Regions from separate parts of the Chelatococcus sp. KU-N122 genome, predicted to be linked through region 2. Evidence: riboswitches for the same ligand, from Rfam matches in the RefSeq annotation. Region 2 holds a riboswitch; the other holds the start of a gene.

Region 1 (8,952 bases), 430 kb from region 2:
TCAGCCCGCGGATCTGGAGGTTGCCGCGAGCAGTGATGTCGAGCCGCCCGTTGCCGTGGCGTGCCGCCGCCGCAGCAAGGCCGGCGAGCGCCGCCGGGGTGAAGCCGTCGACGGCGAGCCGCACCAGCAGGCCGTCGCCGGTCGCCATCGGCGCCGTCAGCGCCGGGCAGGCGCCGCGCCTGAGGGCGGCCGTCACTCGGCCGCCTCCGGCTGGCCCTGCGCCGTCGCCAGCCATTGGTCCACGTCGTTGCGGCGCGGGTGCCAGAGGCCGCGCCGGCGCGCCTCGGCGAGACGCGCGGCGATGGCGGCGGCCGCCTGCGGGTTCTCCGCCAGCAGGAAGGACCGCACCGTGTCGTCGGCCACGTAGGCGTCGAACAGCTGGTCGATGAGGTCGCTCGGCACCGCATCGGTGGTGGCGGCGAAATCAATGAGCCGATCGACGGTCTCGGCCAGCTCGGCCGCGCCGCGCGGGCCGTGGCGCAGCTGGCCGGCGATGAAGCGGGGGCTGAGCGCCCGGCCGCGCACGATACGTGCCAAGGCGCCCGCCAGAGGCCTGGCCTGCGGCGCCTCGGGGCGGGTCGTATCCAGCACGAAGACGGAGGGCGTGCCTCCGAGGCTCGCCGCAGCGGCGGCGAAGCCGCCGACGAAGCCGGCGTCGGCGGTGCCCTCCAGGAGGTCACGGCCTGGGTCGTCGGCCCCGTGGACGAGGGCGTCGGCCGTGGCCACCCGGGCGGCGAACGCCTCGGGCGCGGCGTGGCCTTCGCCGTCGGCGCCGCCGTAGGCGTGCGAGCCGGCGGCGAGGTAGGCGCGGGCGAGCTCGTCGCGGCTCGCCCAGCGGCCGCTCGCCAAGAGCTCCTCGATGCCGGCCCCATAGGCGCCGGGCGCGGTGCCGAAGATACGCGCCGCCCCGCCGTGGCCCGCCGCCTCGGCCAGAGGGTTGTCGGCCCCCTCCCCCTCGCGCGCCGCCACCGCCCGGGTCGCTGCGTCGATCAGCGCCAGCTGCGCCGGAAACAGGTCGCGGAACAGGCCGGAGATGCGCCAGGTGACGTCGACGCGCGGCCGGCCGAGCACGGCCGGGGGCAGCACCTCGACGCCGGTGACGCGGCCGGTCGCCGGATCGCGGGTGGCGCGGCAGCCCATGAGAGCGAGGCCCTGGGCGATCTCTTCGCCGCCGGTCCGCAGGGTGGCGCTGCCCCAGAGGTCGACCACCAGGCTGCGCGGCCACTCGCCGTGGGCCTGCCGGTACTGACGCAGCACCTCGTCGGCGGCGAGGCGCGCCAGCTCGGTGGCGGTGGCGGTCGGCAAGGTGCGCGGGTCGGCGGTGAACAGGTTGCGGCCGGTGGGCATCACGTCGGCCCGGCCGCGCGCCGGCGCGCCGGCCGGCCCCGGCGCGATGCGGCGGCCGGCGAGCGCGGCGAGCAGAGCGTCGCGCTCCTCCAGGCCGCAGGCGCCGCGGCCATAAACGTGCAGGCCGTCCTTTACCGCCATGTCCTTGAGGTCACAGAGCTGCGCATCGATACGCTGCAGCGCCTCGTCGTCATCGACATCGTCGGCGGCGATGCCGAGCTCGGGGCCCAGGCCAGCGCGCTCGGCCGCCTCGACGATCAGCCGCGCCAGCCGGCCGCGCCGGCGCGGATCGAGCCCGTCGGCCTGGGCGTATTCGTCGACCAGTTGCTCCAGTTCGCCGAGCGGCCCCGACAGGCCGGCGGCGACGGTCGGCGCCGGCAGGTGGCCGAGGGTGACGGCGGCGATGCGCCGCTTGGCCTGCGCCGCCTCGCCCGGGTTGCTGACGATGAAGGGGTAGACAACCGGCAGCGCCCCGAGGACGAGCTCGGGAAAGCTCGCCGCATCGAGCGCCACGGCCTTGCCCGGCAGCCACTCGAAGGTGCCGTGCGCGCCCATGTGCACCAGCGCATCGGCATGCCGCTGGAGCCAGCAGCCGAAGGCGAGCAGCGCGTGCCGCGGCGGCAGTGCCGGGTCGTGGTAGTCGGCGCGCCGGTCGAGCGCCGCGCCGCGCTCCGGCGGCAGGGCGGCAAGCACCTGGCCGAACGCCGCCACGCGGAAGCGGAAAGCGCCGCCGACGAGGGCCAGATCGGCCGCCGGATCGCCCCACGCGGCGGTCACGGCAGTCGCAGCTGCAGGCGGCAGGGTGGCGAACCAGCGCCGGTAGTCGGCCAGCGACAGGGCGGCAGCGGTCCCGCTGCTTACCTCGCCCCGCTTGCGGGGAGAGGTCGGGTTGCGCGCCAGCGCAACCCGGGTGAGGGGGAGCTCAGAAGAGGGCTCGAGGCCGGTCACGCCACGCGGCAAGCCCCCCTCACCCCGCCCTCTCCCCACAAGTGGAGCGAGGGTGCGCGGTGGCGCGGCCCCGCCTCTGTCCTGATTGCGAGAAGCGGCTGGACCGCCCCCCACCAGTCCCTGCGCTGCGCTCGGGTCGGCCAGCCGCCGCGCCAACTCCCCAGGCCCGCAGGCATATGCACCTCCCTCCCCCCACGGAGTGGCGGGGAGGGGCAGGGGTGGGGGGCGATCCAGCTTCTCGACGGTGTCAGAACAAGAACCTGCGCCCCCGGACGGAACTCTCTGCCCAGCCTCCAGGCGCTCCAACAGCGCGCGCGCATCGGCCGGGCGGTCGGCGACCGTGTAGCCGGCCTCGACCAGGTCATCGAGCAAGGCCAGCACGCTTGCCGGCACGTCGAGACCGACCGCATAGCCCGCGCGCCCCGCCGCACCCGGATACTCCGGCAGCACGACGGCGACGCGCCGCTGCGCGGCCGCCGTGCGGCCGAGCCTGACCAGGGCGGCGGCGCGGCGGGCGACGGCCATCGCCCGGTCCGGCTCGGCCCGGTTGGCGAGGCCGGTGAAGCAGAGCTCGCCGCTCGGGGCCGCCGGGTCCTTGAATGACAAGGCGCCGGCGAGCACGCGGCCGTCGAGCTCCGGCAGCACCACGTGCATGGCGAGGTCCGCGGCGGCGAGGCCGCGCGGGCTCCCCTGCCAAGCCTCGCGGCGCGTCGTCGCCACGATCGCCTGCAGCAGCGGCGCAGTGCTGCCGGCGAAGGGGTCGGCGGCTTCGTCGTCCATGCCGAGGGCGAAGCCCGTGGTGGTCACGATGAGGGCCGGATCGAGGGCGGCCACGGCGGCACGCACGAAGGCGGCGCAGGCGGGGTCCTTCAGGCTGCCGACCATGATCGGCACCGCCGCCAGCGCCACGCCAAGCTCGCTGCCGGCCTGTGCAAGCGCGGTGCAGAGCGCGTCGACGGGGGCGAGGTCGTCGGCGAGGTAGAGCGAGCGGTAGAAGACGATGGCGACGGGCGCCGCGCCCTGCGGCAGCCGGGCCGGCATCGCCTCCGCCGCCACGAGCCCCTCGCCGGGCAGGTAGAAGGCGGCCGCCGGCACCGGCGTCGGCTCCTCCGCCGCGCTGTCGGCGCCGGCGTGGCGGGCCAGGCGCCGCAGCAGCGCGCCCATGTTGGCGCTGCCGCCGGCGCGAAAATAGCCGAGCAGCGCCTCCGCCTCGGCGGCCGGCAGCGTGGAGCGGGCCATGAGGCCGGGATCGTCCCTGTCCTCCCCCGGCAGCACGGCGAGCGCGACGCCCCGGGCGCGGGCGAGCTCACCCAGCCGCTCGGCCCCGTAGCGCCACCAGTCGAGGCCGCCGAGCAGGCGCACTACGATGACCTTGGCGTGGGCGGCGACCTTGTCGAGCCACAGGTCGACGGAGAGCGGATGGCGCAGGTCGCGCAGATTGGCGAGGCGCAGGCTCGGCAGCGCCTCGCCGCGCTCCTGCGCCGTGCGCCAGGCGGCGGCGAGGCCGCCCAGGTCGCTGTCGGTGAAGGAGACGACGACCATGTCGCCCGGCGCCTGGGCGAGATCGACCGGTTCGATCAGATCGACGATCGTCGCCGTGGTCGTCGCGAGCAGGTGCATGGGCGTGCGGCCCCAGTCCAGGTCAGGCCAACAACGTGCGCTCGACCGCGCCGCGGTCGAGGCCCTTGAGGCCAATGACGACGATCTGGCCGCGGCGTGCCTCGCCGGGCCCCCAGTCGCGGTCGTAGTGGTGGCTGACGCGGCTGCCGACGCCCTGCACCAGGAGCCGCATGGGCTTGCCGGCGACGGCGGCGAAGCCTTTCACCCGCAGCACGTTCTGGGCCTCGGCGGTGGCGGCGATGCGCGCGGCCAACGCCTTGGGGTCTGCCACCTCCGGCAGCGCCACGACGAAGCTGTCGAAATCGTCGTGGTCGTGATCCAGCTCGTCGTCGTGCAGCGTCTTGCGGTTGTCGATGTCGGCCTCGGTGCCGACGCCGAGGCCCAGCAGCACAGCCGGGTCGACCTCGCCGCGCGCCGCCTGGACGATGGTGACGGTGCGCCCCAGCGCCTGCTCCACTTCGGTGCGGGCACGGCCGAGGCCCGCCGCATCGACGAGGTCGCCCTTGCTGAGCACGATCAGGTCGGCGCAGGCGATCTGGTCGGCGAACACCTCTTCCACCGGGTCGTCGTGGTCGAGCTGGTCGTCCGCCTCCCGCTGGGCGGCCAGCGCCTCCATGTCGTCGGCGACGCGGCCGTCGGCCAGCGCCGCCCCGTCCACCACGGCGACGACGCCGTCGACGGTGACCCGGCTCTTGATCGCCGGCCAGTGGAAGGCCTGCACCAGCGGCTTGGGCAGCGCGAGGCCCGAAGTCTCGATGACGATGTGATCGACCTTGGGGTCGAGCGCCAGGATGCGGTCGAGGGCGGGGACGAAATCGTCGGCCACGGTGCAGCACAGGCAGCCGTTGGCGAGCTCGACGATGTTCTCGTCCGGGCAGGCTTCATCGCCGCAGCCCTTGAGCAGCTCGCCGTCGATGCCGACGTCGCCGAACTCGTTGACGATGACGGCGAGCCGGCGGCCGTCGGCGTGGGCGAGCAGATGGCGGATCAACGTCGTCTTGCCGGAGCCCAGGAAGCCGGTGACGATGGTGCAGGGGACGCGGGCGAGCTCGGTCATGAACGGGTCTCCGGCGTCGGGGTCTCCACGCCCGGGAGCGGCGGGATGCGCGCGACGACGCCTTTGCGGAAGGAAAGCGGGCGCTCGCGCCACGGCACGATGCCGTCGGGGGAGCCGTGATAGAGCTGGGCGGCGGCGACGATGTCGTCGACGTGGCCGGCGCCGTCGAGGTCGCCGACCACGTAGGTCCATTTGCCGGGGGCCTGCAGCGCGACCGTGCACGGCCGCTTGCACACCGACAGGCACTGCACCTCGCGCACCGCGATGGCGCTGCCGCCGAGACGGGCATCGAGCGCTGCGGCGAGCGCCCGGCCGGGCTCGTCATAGGCACCGTCCGCCTCGCCCGTGGGCTTGCGGCAGGTGGTGCAGACGAGGAGGACGGTGTCGGGCGCGGCGCTCACGCGGCAGGCCCGCCCCGGCGCCGGGGCGCCTGGACCATGGCCGGCACGCTCATGGGCGGGCGCGGCACGGGAGCTGCATGCGCGGATCGACGTGGATGCGTACCAGAATCATGGCGAACTCCTTCGCCGCCCCACCGGCGGCAGGTCGTTGCGCGACGGCCGGTCTCCTGGCTCACGGCTTAAGCGCCCACGCCGCCTTCCCGGACGGATGTCCAGTGGCCATTGGCGTCAGGCTCGCCGCTTACAGTTGCGGGGGCAGCTGCGGCCTTGGCCCGGGCAGATCGCCCGCGGCCGCACCGCATTCCCTCTCCACGGGCGCGCCCGTGGAGGTAACCGTCGCAAACGCCCACTTGGCGGAGGCAGGCCGTGCTTGTCAATGGCAGCCTCGGGCTCGGCCCCGGAAGGCGGGCATGGTCCCTGATGCGCATCAAGGACCAACGCACCAAACATTGGCATCGCGCAGTCATCTCAAGCTGGGATGATGCCGGGAATCACAAGGACAAAGACAAGGAGTGCAGCGGATGCTGTCGCACGTCACCGTCGGGATCACCGACTTCGACCGGGCCTTCGCCTTCTACGACGCCCTGATGAGCGTGCTCGGCTACCCGATGGCCGATGCCGACCCGGAGACCGCCTGGGCGTTCTGGCGGCCGGCCGATGCGGACCGCCCGCTGTTCATCATCGGCGCCCCCTACGACGGCCAGCCGCACGACGCCGGCAACGGCCAGATGGTGGCGCTGCTGGCGCGCAATCGCGCCACCGTCGACCGCTGCCACGCGCTGGCGCTGAACCGCGGCGCCGTCGACGAGGGCGCGCCGGGCCTGCGTCCGCACTACCACCCCCACTTCTACGGCGCCTATTTTCGCGATCCGGACGGCAACAAGCTCTGCGTCTGCTGCCATGAGCCGGAGCCGGAGGGCTCGCTCGACGTCTGAGCGGGCGACGCCCGCGTCCCGCCCGCATCGCCTCCGTCAGTCCACCCGCTTCACCGGCGGCGGCGCCCAGCTGCCGTCCAGCACCTGCGCCTTGGGCCAGTAGAGGCGCATGTTCATGGTAAACGCGCCCTTCGCCGGCGCCGGCAGCCAGTTGGCCTCCTTGTCTCTGCCGGGGCTCTCGCGCTGGATGTGCAGATCGAGCGAGCCGTCGGGGCTGAGCTTCAGCGCATCGCGATCGCCGATGGCGTAGCGGTCGATGGGGTTGGCGGTGAACAGCTGCCGTTCGTCGTACATGGTCAGCGACCAGAAGGCGCGCGCCGGCGGCAGCTTGTCCTTGTCGAAATGCACGACGTAGCGGTGGGCGCTGTCGAAGGGCCGCCCCTCCGAGTCCGCGAAGGCGGTGGGGTACACGGCATCGTCCGGCGCATTGGCGCCGAGCCCGCCGTAGGCGACGCCCGCCCGGTGCAGGTAGTCCGCACCGTAGGTGCCGATGGCGGTGAGGTTCGTGCGCCAGCCGTTCTGTGACACGCCGGCCTTCGTCCACGCCGCCTTGATCCGCGGCAGCGCCGCCGCGGGCGCCGCCTTCAGGGCAGCCTGAACCTCCTTGGGCTGGTCGGCGAGGGAGAAGCTCTGGCCCGGCACGAGGCCGATCCGCTTCATGCGGTCGATGATGGGGTAGTCGTTGGCGTGGGGCGGGTTCACCTTCATCAGCTCGGCGAAGCGGGCGAAGAAGACGCCCGCCTCCATCGTGTCGACCTGGTCGGGCGGGGCGCTCATGTCCAGCTTGGCATCCACCTCGCCGTTCGGCGGGGTGTAGGGCTTGTCGTAGGCGCTCAGCGGCACCGCCTTGATGCCGTCCTGGAAGGCGTGCACGGCGGCGTAGTCGGCCTTGCCGTTGGTCTGCACGCGCCCGCCGATCCAGCCGCCGGCCGTCGGGCTGTCATAGCGCTCGACGCCGGCCGGCATCTCGCCGCGCCAGCCCGGCCCGACGATGGCGAACGTCTGCGCCCCGTTGCCGGTGGCGCGGGTGCCGGGCACGGCGAACACATCAGACCATTTGTCCAGCATCGGCAGCAGGTAGTAGCGCCCGCCGGAGTCGGGAACGCTGACGACCAGCGGCTCCCTGGACACGTCGTAGACCAGCGACGAGTAGAGCGTGTCGGCATTGGGCCGGACCACGACGGTGAAGGACGGGTCCGGGAAGGCGCGCGCGTGGCCAAACTGGTTGACCGGCGCGGCTGTGGTGCCGGCCGGCGTCGCGACATTGGTCGACACCTTGCCGCTCACGTCCATGAGGACGAGCGGATAGGCATAGACATAGGCGTCACGGGCGATCTCGCCGGCTTCGTCGGCCGAGACGGCGGGCGCGGCCCATGCCGCCGGGGCGAGCGCCAGGAGGGCGGCGCAAGCGGTCGCGGCGATGCTGGGTTTCATGGGTCAGCTCCTGCTGGGTCTGTCATTTCGGGGTGTGAATGGGAGTCGTGCGCCTGCCCGCGATCGACGCGTCGGCAACAGGTCCAGCCGCTCATCGAAGGTCTGGCCTGGTGGAAGGCTTGTCCGTGATGGCGGAGGCCACGGCCCACCTCGCCCCGCTTGCGTAGGCATGGCGCATGCCGGGCCAGCCGCACGATCCGCGATGCTACTGCACCTTGCGGAGCGGAGGCGGCGCCCAGGTTCCGTCGAGCACCACGGCGCGGGGTGAATAGAGGCGCATGGTGGGCTGGAACTGCGCCTTGGGGGCCGGCAGCCAGTTGGCTCGCCTGCCCGCCCCCGGATCGTCCACCTGCACGTAGATGTCGAGCGAGCCGTCGGGGTTGAAGGCCAGCTTGTCGTGGCTGCCGAGGGCGAAGCGGTCGATGGCGTTCGGCACCTGGAAGCCGTCCATGTCGTACATGGTGATGGACCAGAAGGCGTCGGCCGGCGGCAGCTTGTCCTTGTCGAAATGCAGCACGTACCTGTTGCCGCCGATCAGGGGCTTGCCCTCGCCGTCGAAGGCCGCCGTGGGATAGACGGCGTCCTCCGGCAGGTTGGCGCCGAGCCCGCCCTTCGCGACGAGGGCGCGCTTGAGGTAGGAGGTGCCGTAGGTGCCGATGTTGTCGTTCTGCAGCGTCCAGCCGTTCACCACCTTGCCGGTGCGCTCCCAGGCCGCCTGCGCGCCGGCCAGGGTGTCCTTGGCCGCCTTGTTGACGATGGCCGCGGTTTCGGGGGCGAGTCCGGCGGCGTCGAACGGCTGGCCCGGCTCGATGCCGAGGGCCTTCAGGCGGAACAGCATCGGGTAGTCGTTGGGGTGCGGCGGATATTGGCCCATGAGCTGCGCCAGCCGGGCCAGCATGGCGACGCCGTCGAGGCCGTCCACCTGCACGACGGGCGGGGTCTTCGCGTCGACCCTGGGATCGGTGGCGACGGCTTTCGGCGGACGATAATCCTTGCCCCATTGCGACAGCGGGGTGAGCCTGTAGGCGTCCTGCACCGCATGCACGTTGGCATAGTCGGCGGGGCCGTCGGTCTTGGTACGCCCGAGGATCCAGATGGTCGAGGTGGGTGCCACGATCCGGGTGACGCCCGCAGGCAGCGCTCCCGTCCAGCCCGGCGCCACCAGCGCGTAATCGGCGGCCTTGGTGCCGGTGGTGCGGCTGCCGACCAC
Region 2 (8,952 bases):
GGCTCGATGACCTTCGCGATCGTGGGTTTGCGCGGATCGGGCTTGGTGTCGACGATGTGCAGGCGCGACGAGCGCAGGCCCGGCACGACGAGATAGCGGCGCTCCATGTGCGGATGCGGTGCGTTCGGGCAGAGACACGACGAGCACGCGTTCCAGCCGAAGTGATGCAGCTCGTCGCCGGCGTGGGGCATGTCGACCTGGCCGACGATCTGCGCATAGGTGGACGAGGCCGGATCGACGTCGACGACGGCGATCGCATCGGGCTTGGCACGCTCGGGGTCGAAGGAGGCCACGTAGGCCAGGCTCTCACGCGGTGCCTTGGCCGCCATCCGCGGCGAAGGATAGAACGAGGGGTCGGGTCGCCAGCTTGCCATGATGATCCTCCCGAAGACGCCGGCGTTTTCGCCAGCGATTAAATGTACGCGCTGAGGCGTGACATGTCGTCCGCATTCGGATTCGACGCCACGCAGGCGATCGGCGCTGCATGGGAGCGCATCCGCCGATTCCCGCGTATGCTGAAGCGATCGGTGCCGGCGGCCGATGAGCTTGCCGGCGCTCCGCCGCACGAAGGCCCTGCGTTGCGCCATGACGAACGTCGATACGAGCATGACCGAAACACGCACGCCCGGGTTCTGCGCGCTGTGCAAGTCGCGCTGCGGCGCGATCTTCGTCACGCGGGACGGCCGCTTCATCGCGCAGGAGCCGAACCCCGAGCATCCGACCGGCCAGTCGCTCTGCATCAAGGGGCGGGCGGCGCCGGAAATCATCTACAATCCGCAGCGCCAGCTGTACCCGTTGAAGCGGACCCGGCCGAAGGGCGATCCGGATCCCGGCTGGCAGCGCATATCCTGGGACGAGGCCCTGGCGCGCGTCGCGACCGAGCTCGGCCGCATCCGCGACGAGTCCGGCGCCGAGGCCGTGGCGTTCGGGCTCACCACGCCCAGCGCCACGCCGATCTCCGACGACCTGCGCTGGATCGAGCGCTTCATCAATGCCTTCGGCAGCCCGAACACGGCCTACGGCACGGAGATCTGCAACTGGCACAAGGACTATGCCCACGCCTACACGTTCGGCCGGTCGATCGCCTCGCCCGACTTCGAACAGTCGGGCTGCGTCGTGCTGTGGGGCCATAATCCGAGCGCCACCTGGCTCGACCATGCCAAGGCGACGGGCGCGGCCCGCACGCGCGGCGCCCGTCTCGTCGTCGTCGATCCCCGGCGCGCCGGCTTTGCTGCCCGCGCCGACCAATGGCTGCGTGTGCGTCCCGGGGCCGACGGTGCGCTGGCGCTCGGCATCGCCCGGGAGATGATCCGCCACGGCTGGTACGACGTCGGCTTCATGCGGGACTGGACGAACGGCCCGCTGCTGGTGCGGGCCGATACCAAGCGCTTCCTGCGCGCCGGCGATCTGGCGGTCCGGCCCGCGGGTGCGGAAGCCGACGATCTGATGGCGTGGGACGGCGCCAGGGGCGAGCCCGTCGCCTATTCGCCGTCGCAGCGCGCCTACGCGGACGGCCGCGCGCCGGCCCTCGACGCCACTGTCACGCTTGCCGCCGTTGGCGGCGCGCCCCTGACCTGCCGGTCCGCCTTCAGCCTCTATCGGGAGCTCTGCGAGCCCTATTCGCCCGAGCGCGTCGAGGAGCTGACCTGGGTCCGCAAGGAGCAGGTGACGGAAACGGCCCAGTTGCTCTTCGCCGCCCGTCCCGTCAGCTACTACGCGTGGTCCGGCGTCGGCCAGCACACCAACGCCACGCAGATGGACCGGGCCATCGCCTTGCTGATGGCCCTGACCGGCAGCTTCGATGCGCCGGGCGGCAACGTTGAGTTCTCCCGGCCGCCCGCTCGCGACGTCAGCGGCCATGAGCTCATGCCGGCCGAGCAGCGGGCCAAATGCATCGAGCTGGCGCGTTCGCCCCTCGGGCCGGGCCGCAACAATTGGGTGGGAGCGGACGCCCTCTACGACGCCATCCTCGACGGTAAGCCCTACCCGATCAGGGCCGTGGTCGGCTTCGGGCGCAATTTCATCGTCAACCACGCGGACGGCGCCCGCGCCGCACAAGCCCTCGCGAAGCTCGAGTTCCACGTTCACGCCGACGTCGTCATGTCGCCGACGGCGGCGTTCGCCGATATCTTCCTGCCCATCAATACGGCGTGGGAGCGCGAGACGCTCCGCGTCGGCTTCGAGGGAAGCCAGCGGGCGGAGAACCTCGTCCAGTTCCGGCAGGCTGCGGTGGCGAGCGCGGGGGAATCGCGGTCCGATGGACAAGTCGTCTTCGAGCTCGCAAAGCGGCTCGGCCTTGGCCATCTGTTCTGGGAGGGGGACATGCGGGCGGGCTTCGCCGCGATCCTGGAACCGCTGGGCCTCGCGCTCGATGACCTGCTCGCCCGGCCCGGCGGCATCAGCGTGGCCGGCGAGCCGCACTATTTTCGCTACAAGACCGGCGGCTTCAACACGCCGACCGGCAAGATCGAGGTCTTTTCCGAGCGGTTCCGCGATGCCGGACAGGACCCATTGCCCCATTTCGTCGAGCCGGCACGCTCGCCTTATGCCGCGCCCGGCAGCCCCTATCCGCTGGTGCTCACCTCGGCCAAGGTCGTCCACTACTGCCACGGCCAGCACCGCCACATCCCGTCCCTGCGCCGCCGCGCGCCCGATCCCGAGATCAGCCTGCACCCGGACACCGCCGGCGCGCGCGGCATCGGCGACGGCGATTGGGTGGAGATCCGCACCGGCACGGCGCGGGCGCGCATGCGCGCCAGGTTCGACGCCAGCCTGGACGCGCGCGTCGTCAGCGCGCAGTACGGCTGGTGGCAAGGCAACGACGAGCTGGGACGGCCCGGCTACGATGCGCTCTCCGACGGCGGCGCCAACTACAACCGGCTCATTGCCGGCGACCAGACGGATCCGATCAGCGGCTCGATGGGTCTGCGCTCGTCGCTCTGCGAGGTGGTGCCGGTCGACGATATCAGCCGGCCGTAATCGACGGCCCGGCGCGCACCGGCCGCCGCGGCCGCCGTCCGTGACGCAAGTGTCACACCTTCGCCGTGCTGCCGCCGATCCGGCGGATCTCTCGCCGCCGGCCGTTTGACCTCGGACGCTTCCCCTTTATGGTGACGGTGACGGTTCCCCTCGGGGATTGAAAGGGAACGCGGTGAGGGCTTGGGCCCGATGCCGCGGCTGCCCCCGCAACTGTAAGCGGTGATTCGTCCGCATCGTGCCACTGGTCCCCTGGGGCCGGGAAGGCAGCGGAGGAGCGAGACCCGCGAGCCAGGAGACCTGCCGTCAGTCGTGGTCACACGCGAGCACGCGTCGGGCGGGGTGCACCGATCCGTTGCCGAACCGAGCGCAGCCAGGCGCCCGGGGAGGCTTCGTTCGCGGTGACGTGCCACTGACGTTGCCGCCGAGGCCCGATCCCGTGACCACCATCCCCATCGTCCGCGTCCCCCAGCATGCTGGCGCGTGCCCGCGCGCCGTGGGCGGAACTCTGCGCTCGGCGGCGGACCGGAACGGCGCGAACGCCAGACATGGGCCTGCTCATCGGCGTTGCATCGTGTGTGCTGGCGCCGGGTTGCCTCAGGCGAGTATTTGAGTAACGTTATAACATTGCATATTGGAATCCACGCTCATGTCTGACCCGCCCGCCCGGCGTCCTGTCGATCCGCTCGGCCTCTACGCATCCGGCATCGATACGTCCGACTACGCGGCCAAGGTCGCGCCGCTGCTGCGCCAGGCCGTCGGCCGCTTCGGCCACTTCCTCGACGTCGGCGCCGGCGGCGGCCAGCTCGGGCGCGCGCTGCGCGACCCCGGCTGCCACTGGACGGCGATCGAGCCGGCGCCCGTCATGCGAGCGCGGCTCGCTGTGCCCGACGGGCCGTCGCGAATCGTCGCCTGCGACTGGCAGGAGGCGACCGGTATCGGCCGCTTCGACACCGTGCTCGCCGCCAACATGCCGGCGCCGCTCCAGGCCCCGCTGCCCTTCCTCGCCCGCTGCCGGGAGTGGAGCGCCGGCCCCGTCGCCTGGGTCGTGCCGGCGCAGAACGGCCCGCGCGGGCTGTGCCTGGCCGGCTGCCTGCCCGCCGAGTGGCATGGCGAGGACGAGACGCCCGGCGTCGACATCGTGCTCGCGGCGCTCGGCGACGCGCACCGGCCGGACGGCATCCGGCTGGCCGACTGGACGTTTTCTCTGGTGGTCGCCGACATCGGCGCCGTCGCCGCGTACCTGGCCGACCGGCTGGGCTGGAGCGACGCGGACGCGCGCAGGCCAACTCTCGCGGCGCGCCTGGAGCGGCTCGCCGTGAACGAGGCCGGCGGCCACCGGCTCGACGTGCCGAGGCGATCGGCGATTCTCACCTGGGGGTGCAAAGCGTGATCTCGAGAACAGTCCGACATGGCCTGGCGGCAGCCGTCGCGAGCGGCTTCGCCGCATGTCCCGCCGCAGCCGAGGACGTCACACGGCTCGACGAGATCGTCGTGACGGCGACCGGCCTGCCGGAGGAGCGCAGCCGCATTCCCGGCACGGTGCAGGTCATCGACCAGCAGAAGATCGAGCATTCGACGGCCAAGTCGGTGACCGACCTGCTCGCCGAGAACGCGGTCGGCTTCTTCAGCGAGTGGACCCCCGGCCAGACCTCGATCAACATCCGCGGCGGCTCCACCGACGGCCAGGGCAAGGACTTCCGCAGCCAGGTGCTGGTGCTGATCAACGGCCACCGCGCCGGCACAGCCAACCTCTCCAAGCTGTCGCTGGCGCACGTGGAGCGCATCGAGATCGTGCGCGGCCCGTCCTCGGTGATCTACGGCAGCCAGAACATCGGCGGCGTCATCAACATCATCCTGAAGACCGGCCGCACCGCGCCCGGCAACACGGTCGAGACCTCGGGCGGCAGCTGGGGGCTGATCCAGGGCCGTGCCGCCACCGGCGGCGTCTACGATGCGGTGGACTGGTACTTCGGCCTCAACGGCGGCCGCAGCGACGACTACGATGCGGGCACCGGCGGCGGCCGCCAGATCAACACCGACTGGGCGCGCAAGGGCTGGGCCGGCGCCATCGGGCTGCAGATCAACCCGGACCACCGCGTCGATGTCAGCGTGCGCTCGGACGGCATCTACGATGCGGGCTTCCGCGGCTCGGGCGCCAACTATCTCAGCCGCGACGACCGCTACAACCAGGGCGCCGACGTCACCTACAAAGGCCAGTCGCCTGACGGCCGCGTCGGCCTGATGGCGCAGGCCTATTACGACAACGACGTGGACCGCTTCAAATGGGCCTCCCCCGTGCAGCGAGGCTCCAACAACCTGCCGGCGAAAGGCACCGCCGCCGATTTCAACCGACGCCGGCTCGAGGTCTACGGCACCCGCATCCAGCCCTGGGTCAACCTTTGGGAAGGCAACAAGCTCATCCTCGGCTGGGACTGGGAGACGAGCCCGCTGCGCTCGGACCGCTATCGCCAGGGCGTGCCCGGCAACAGCCTGTCGCAGATCGCCCCCATCGACAACAATCAGACCGACACCGCCAACGGCTTCTATGCGGAGGATTCGCAAACCTTCTTCAATGAGAAGGTGACCGTGCGCGGCGGCATCCGCCAGACCTACGGCACGACGAGCTTCGATTGGACGCCCAACCTCGCCAACCAGCGGCCACGCACCATCCCCTACAGCGCCACCACCTACGCCACCGGCGCCACCTACCAGGCCCTCGACTGGCTGGGCTTCCGCGTCGGCGCGTCCTCCGGCTTCCGGGCGCCGACGGCGAGCGAGCTCGCCGCGGACTTCACCGCGCTGGGCGGCGGCCGCACCTTCGGCAACCCCGACCTCAAGCCGGAGACGGCGGAGCAGATCGAGGCGGGCATGACGCTGACCGGCCCTGGCTGGCGCCTGGACACTGCGGTGTTCCAGAACGTCATCTCCGACCGCATCATCACCAGGCTCAGGCCCGGCGTGGCCAACACCTCCGACTACGCCAACAACGCGGCGGACGTGGTGGTGCGCGGCATCGAGATGCAGTTCGACACCGACGTCTTCCGCATGCTCGGCCAGGATGCCGGCACCTGGCGTTGGACGGCCTATGCCAACGGCTTCTATAATTTCGAGATGACCGACAAGGGCGCGGCCGTCACCGCCAACACCAACAACGTCGAGCGCATGTACAAGTACGAGGCGGCGATCGGCACACGCTTCGGCCAGAAGCTCGACCGCTACGACTGGTCGTTGCAGATCCAGGGCGTGCTGCGCGGCCCCATGTGGTACAACACCGAAGAAAATCTGCTGGTACCGTTCGCCGAGCCCAATCGCGAATACATCCACCGCAAGGACCCGTTCTGGGTCTGGAACGTGCTGGCGGAGGTCGAGGTCTTCAAGGGCGTCAAGGTCTTCGCCGGCGTCAACAACGTCTTCAACGTCAACGAGCATCCGATCTTCATCGGGCTGGACAAGGCGCCGATCCTCGCCGACGTGCGCTTCTACAACGGCGGCTACGGCACCTCCATGCCGGGTCGTCAGCTGCTCGCCGGCGTGAAGGCGCGCTTTTGAGCCGGGCGCGCATCGCACAGTGCGTTGTCGCCGTCGCGGCCGTGCTCGCCGCTGCGACGCCCGCACGGGCCGAGGCGGTCGCCCTGCGCGACGCCATGGGGCGGGATGTCGTGCTGCCGCGTCCCGCCCGGCGGCTCGTCACCATCTTCGCCTCCAACACGGAGCTGGTGGCGGCCCTGGGCCTCGCCGATCGCATCGTCGGTATCGAGAGCTACACGCGCTACCCGCCCGACGTGGCCGGGCATCGCCCGCTGGTCGGCGGCAGGCTCGGCTTCTCGGTCGACCGCATCGTCGCGCTGGCGCCGGACCTCGTGGTGCTGACACCGTCGCGGCAGGCGATGCACCAGGTGCTCGACCCCATGTCCCGGGTCCGCATTCCCGTGCTGGTCCTGCTCGCCCGCTCGGTGGACGAGGTGCTGTCCAACATCCGCCTGCTGGCGCGGGCGACGGGTGTTCCCGAGCGCGGCGAGGCGGTTGTGAGTCAGCTGTCCGACCGCATGGCGGCCGTCGCAGCGCACATCGGCCGACGGGCGCGGCCCAAGGCCCTGCTCATCACCGGCCAGCTCGGCAACGGCCTCATCCTCGTGGTGCGCGAGGCCACCTACACCGCCGACGCCCTGCGTCTCGCCGGGGCCGATCTGGCGCTCACGAGCGCCTCGGGCCTGCCCCAGGTCTCGCCCGAAGCGGCGATCGCCGCCGATCCGGACGTGCTGCTGCTCGCCGGCCGCCAGGACGAGCTCGACGCTCTCGTCGCCCGGCCGGGCTGGCGCAGCCTGCGCGCGGTCAGGAACGGCCGCGCGCATATCGTGCCGCGGGCCGAGTTCCTGATCCCGGGCCCCCGCACCGTCGACGGCATCGAGCGCCTGGCGCGGCTGCTGCATCCCGGCGAGCGAGCCCCATGATGCGTGCACCGCGCTTTGCCCCCCGCCCCTGGCCGCTGGCCCTTCCCGCCGCGCTCGCCCTCGGGGTCGGGCTCGGCGTGTGCGCCGGCCACGACTGGGCGAGCCCTGTCGACGTGGCGGCGGCGTTCGCCGATCCGGACACCATGCGCGCCCGGCTGCTCCTGGACTGGCGGCTGCCGCGCGTGCTGGCGGCCGGCCTCGTCGGCGCGCTGCTCGGCCTCGGCGGCGCCATCTTCCAGGGCGTGTTCCGCAACCCGCTGGCCGAGCCCTACCTGCTCGGCAGCGCCGGCGGCGCGGCCGTCGGCGCCACTATCGCCCTCCTGGTGCCGCTCGGCCTGCCGGCGGCGCCGGTGCTCGCGGCCCTGTCGTTCCTCGGCGCCTGGGGCGCGACCTGGCTCGTGGTGCTGTTCGCCCGCATCGCCGGCCATCTCGACGCCGCCGGGCTGCTGCTCGCTGGCGTCGCCGTGGCCGCGATCCTCGCCGCCATCCGCTCGTTCCTGATGTTCGCGCTGTCCGACGAGACGGTCAGCCTGCAGGTGGTGCTGAGCTGGGTGCTGGGCGGCGTGCAGACGCCGACCTGGCCGGGCCTGGCCCTGCTCGCGGCGCTGACGGCGGGCGTCTTCGCCCTGGCACAGCGGCTGGCGCACGGCCTCGACCTGCTCGGGCTCGACGAGGACCAGGCGCAGGCGTTCGGCCTCGACACCGTCCGCTTCGTCTCGCGCGCGATCCTCGTCGGCGCGCTGATCGTCGCCGTGGCCGTCGCCTACGGCGGGCTGGTCGCCTTCGTCGGGCTCGTCGCGCCCCACGTGGCGCGCTGGTGGGTGGGGCCGCGTCACGGCGCGCTCCTGCCCGCTACCGCCGGCATCGGTGCGGCCATCGTCCTGGTGTGCGATGCGCTGGCGCGCGCCGCCCTGCCCCCCGCGGAGATCCCGCTCGGGCTGATCACCGCCCTGGTCGGCGGCCCATTCTTTCTCCTGGTGCTGGCGCGGAGGCTCCGCGCATGAGCGCGCTCGGCGCCGACGGCGTCGAGGTCCGGCGCGCCGGCCGGGCCATCGTCGCGGATGCCAGACTCACTCTCGAGCCCGGCACCCTGGTCGGATTGATCGGCCCCAACGGCGCCGGCAAGTCGACGCTGCTGCGGGTGCTCGCCGGTCTCACCGCGCCGACGGCCGGCCGCGTCACCTGCGCCGGCCGGGACGTGGCGACGATGACTACGGCGGAGCGCGGCCGCGCCATCGCCTACGTGCCGCAGCATTTCGCGCCGGCCTGGGACTATTCGGTGCGTGACCTGCTGGAGCTCGGGGCCGCGCGAGCCGAGCGGCGGCCCTCCGTTACGAGCCTGCTGCGCGACCACGACCTGACGGCGCTCGCGGCGCGCCGCTGGTCGCAGCTGTCCGGCGGCGAGCGCGCCCGCACCCTGCTCGCCGCGGTGCTGGCTGCCCCCTGCCCCGTCCTGCTCGCCGACGAGCCCGGCGCCGCCCTCGACGTCGGCCACCGCCTGGCATTGCTGCGCCGGCTCAAG

Evidence for each region. Region 2 has a riboswitch for cobalamin ahead of ACZ5PO_RS12350 (class I SAM-dependent methyltransferase). Riboswitches for the same ligand answer to the same signal wherever they lie in the genome.
Region 1: linked by a shared signal. The riboswitch ahead of ACZ5PO_RS14190 (DUF1636 family protein) and the one ahead of ACZ5PO_RS12350 (class I SAM-dependent methyltransferase) in region 2 are both predicted to bind cobalamin.

What each region holds. Positions count from the first base shown of each region.
Region 1 covers NZ_AP043981.1:3,165,974-3,174,925, reverse strand. The annotation lists gene cobG (precorrin-3B synthase) at 1-196, opposite strand, end outside; gene ACZ5PO_RS14200 (cobaltochelatase subunit CobN) at 193-3,915, opposite strand; gene cobW (cobalamin biosynthesis protein CobW) at 3,938-4,972, opposite strand; gene ACZ5PO_RS14190 (DUF1636 family protein) at 4,969-5,373, opposite strand; cobalamin riboswitch at 5,514-5,726, opposite strand; gene ACZ5PO_RS14185 (VOC family protein) at 5,895-6,308, shown strand; gene ACZ5PO_RS14180 (DUF1254 domain-containing protein) at 6,345-7,742, opposite strand; gene ACZ5PO_RS14175 (DUF1254 domain-containing protein) at 7,948-8,952, opposite strand, start outside.
Region 2 covers NZ_AP043981.1:2,738,690-2,747,641, reverse strand. The annotation lists gene ACZ5PO_RS12360 (selenium-binding family protein) at 1-374, opposite strand, end outside; gene ACZ5PO_RS12355 (molybdopterin-dependent oxidoreductase) at 607-2,979, shown strand; cobalamin riboswitch at 3,104-3,298, shown strand; gene ACZ5PO_RS12350 (class I SAM-dependent methyltransferase) at 3,626-4,369, shown strand; gene ACZ5PO_RS12345 (TonB-dependent receptor) at 4,366-6,528, shown strand; gene ACZ5PO_RS12340 (ABC transporter substrate-binding protein) at 6,525-7,430, shown strand; gene ACZ5PO_RS12335 (FecCD family ABC transporter permease) at 7,427-8,434, shown strand; gene ACZ5PO_RS12330 (ABC transporter ATP-binding protein) at 8,431-8,952, shown strand, end outside.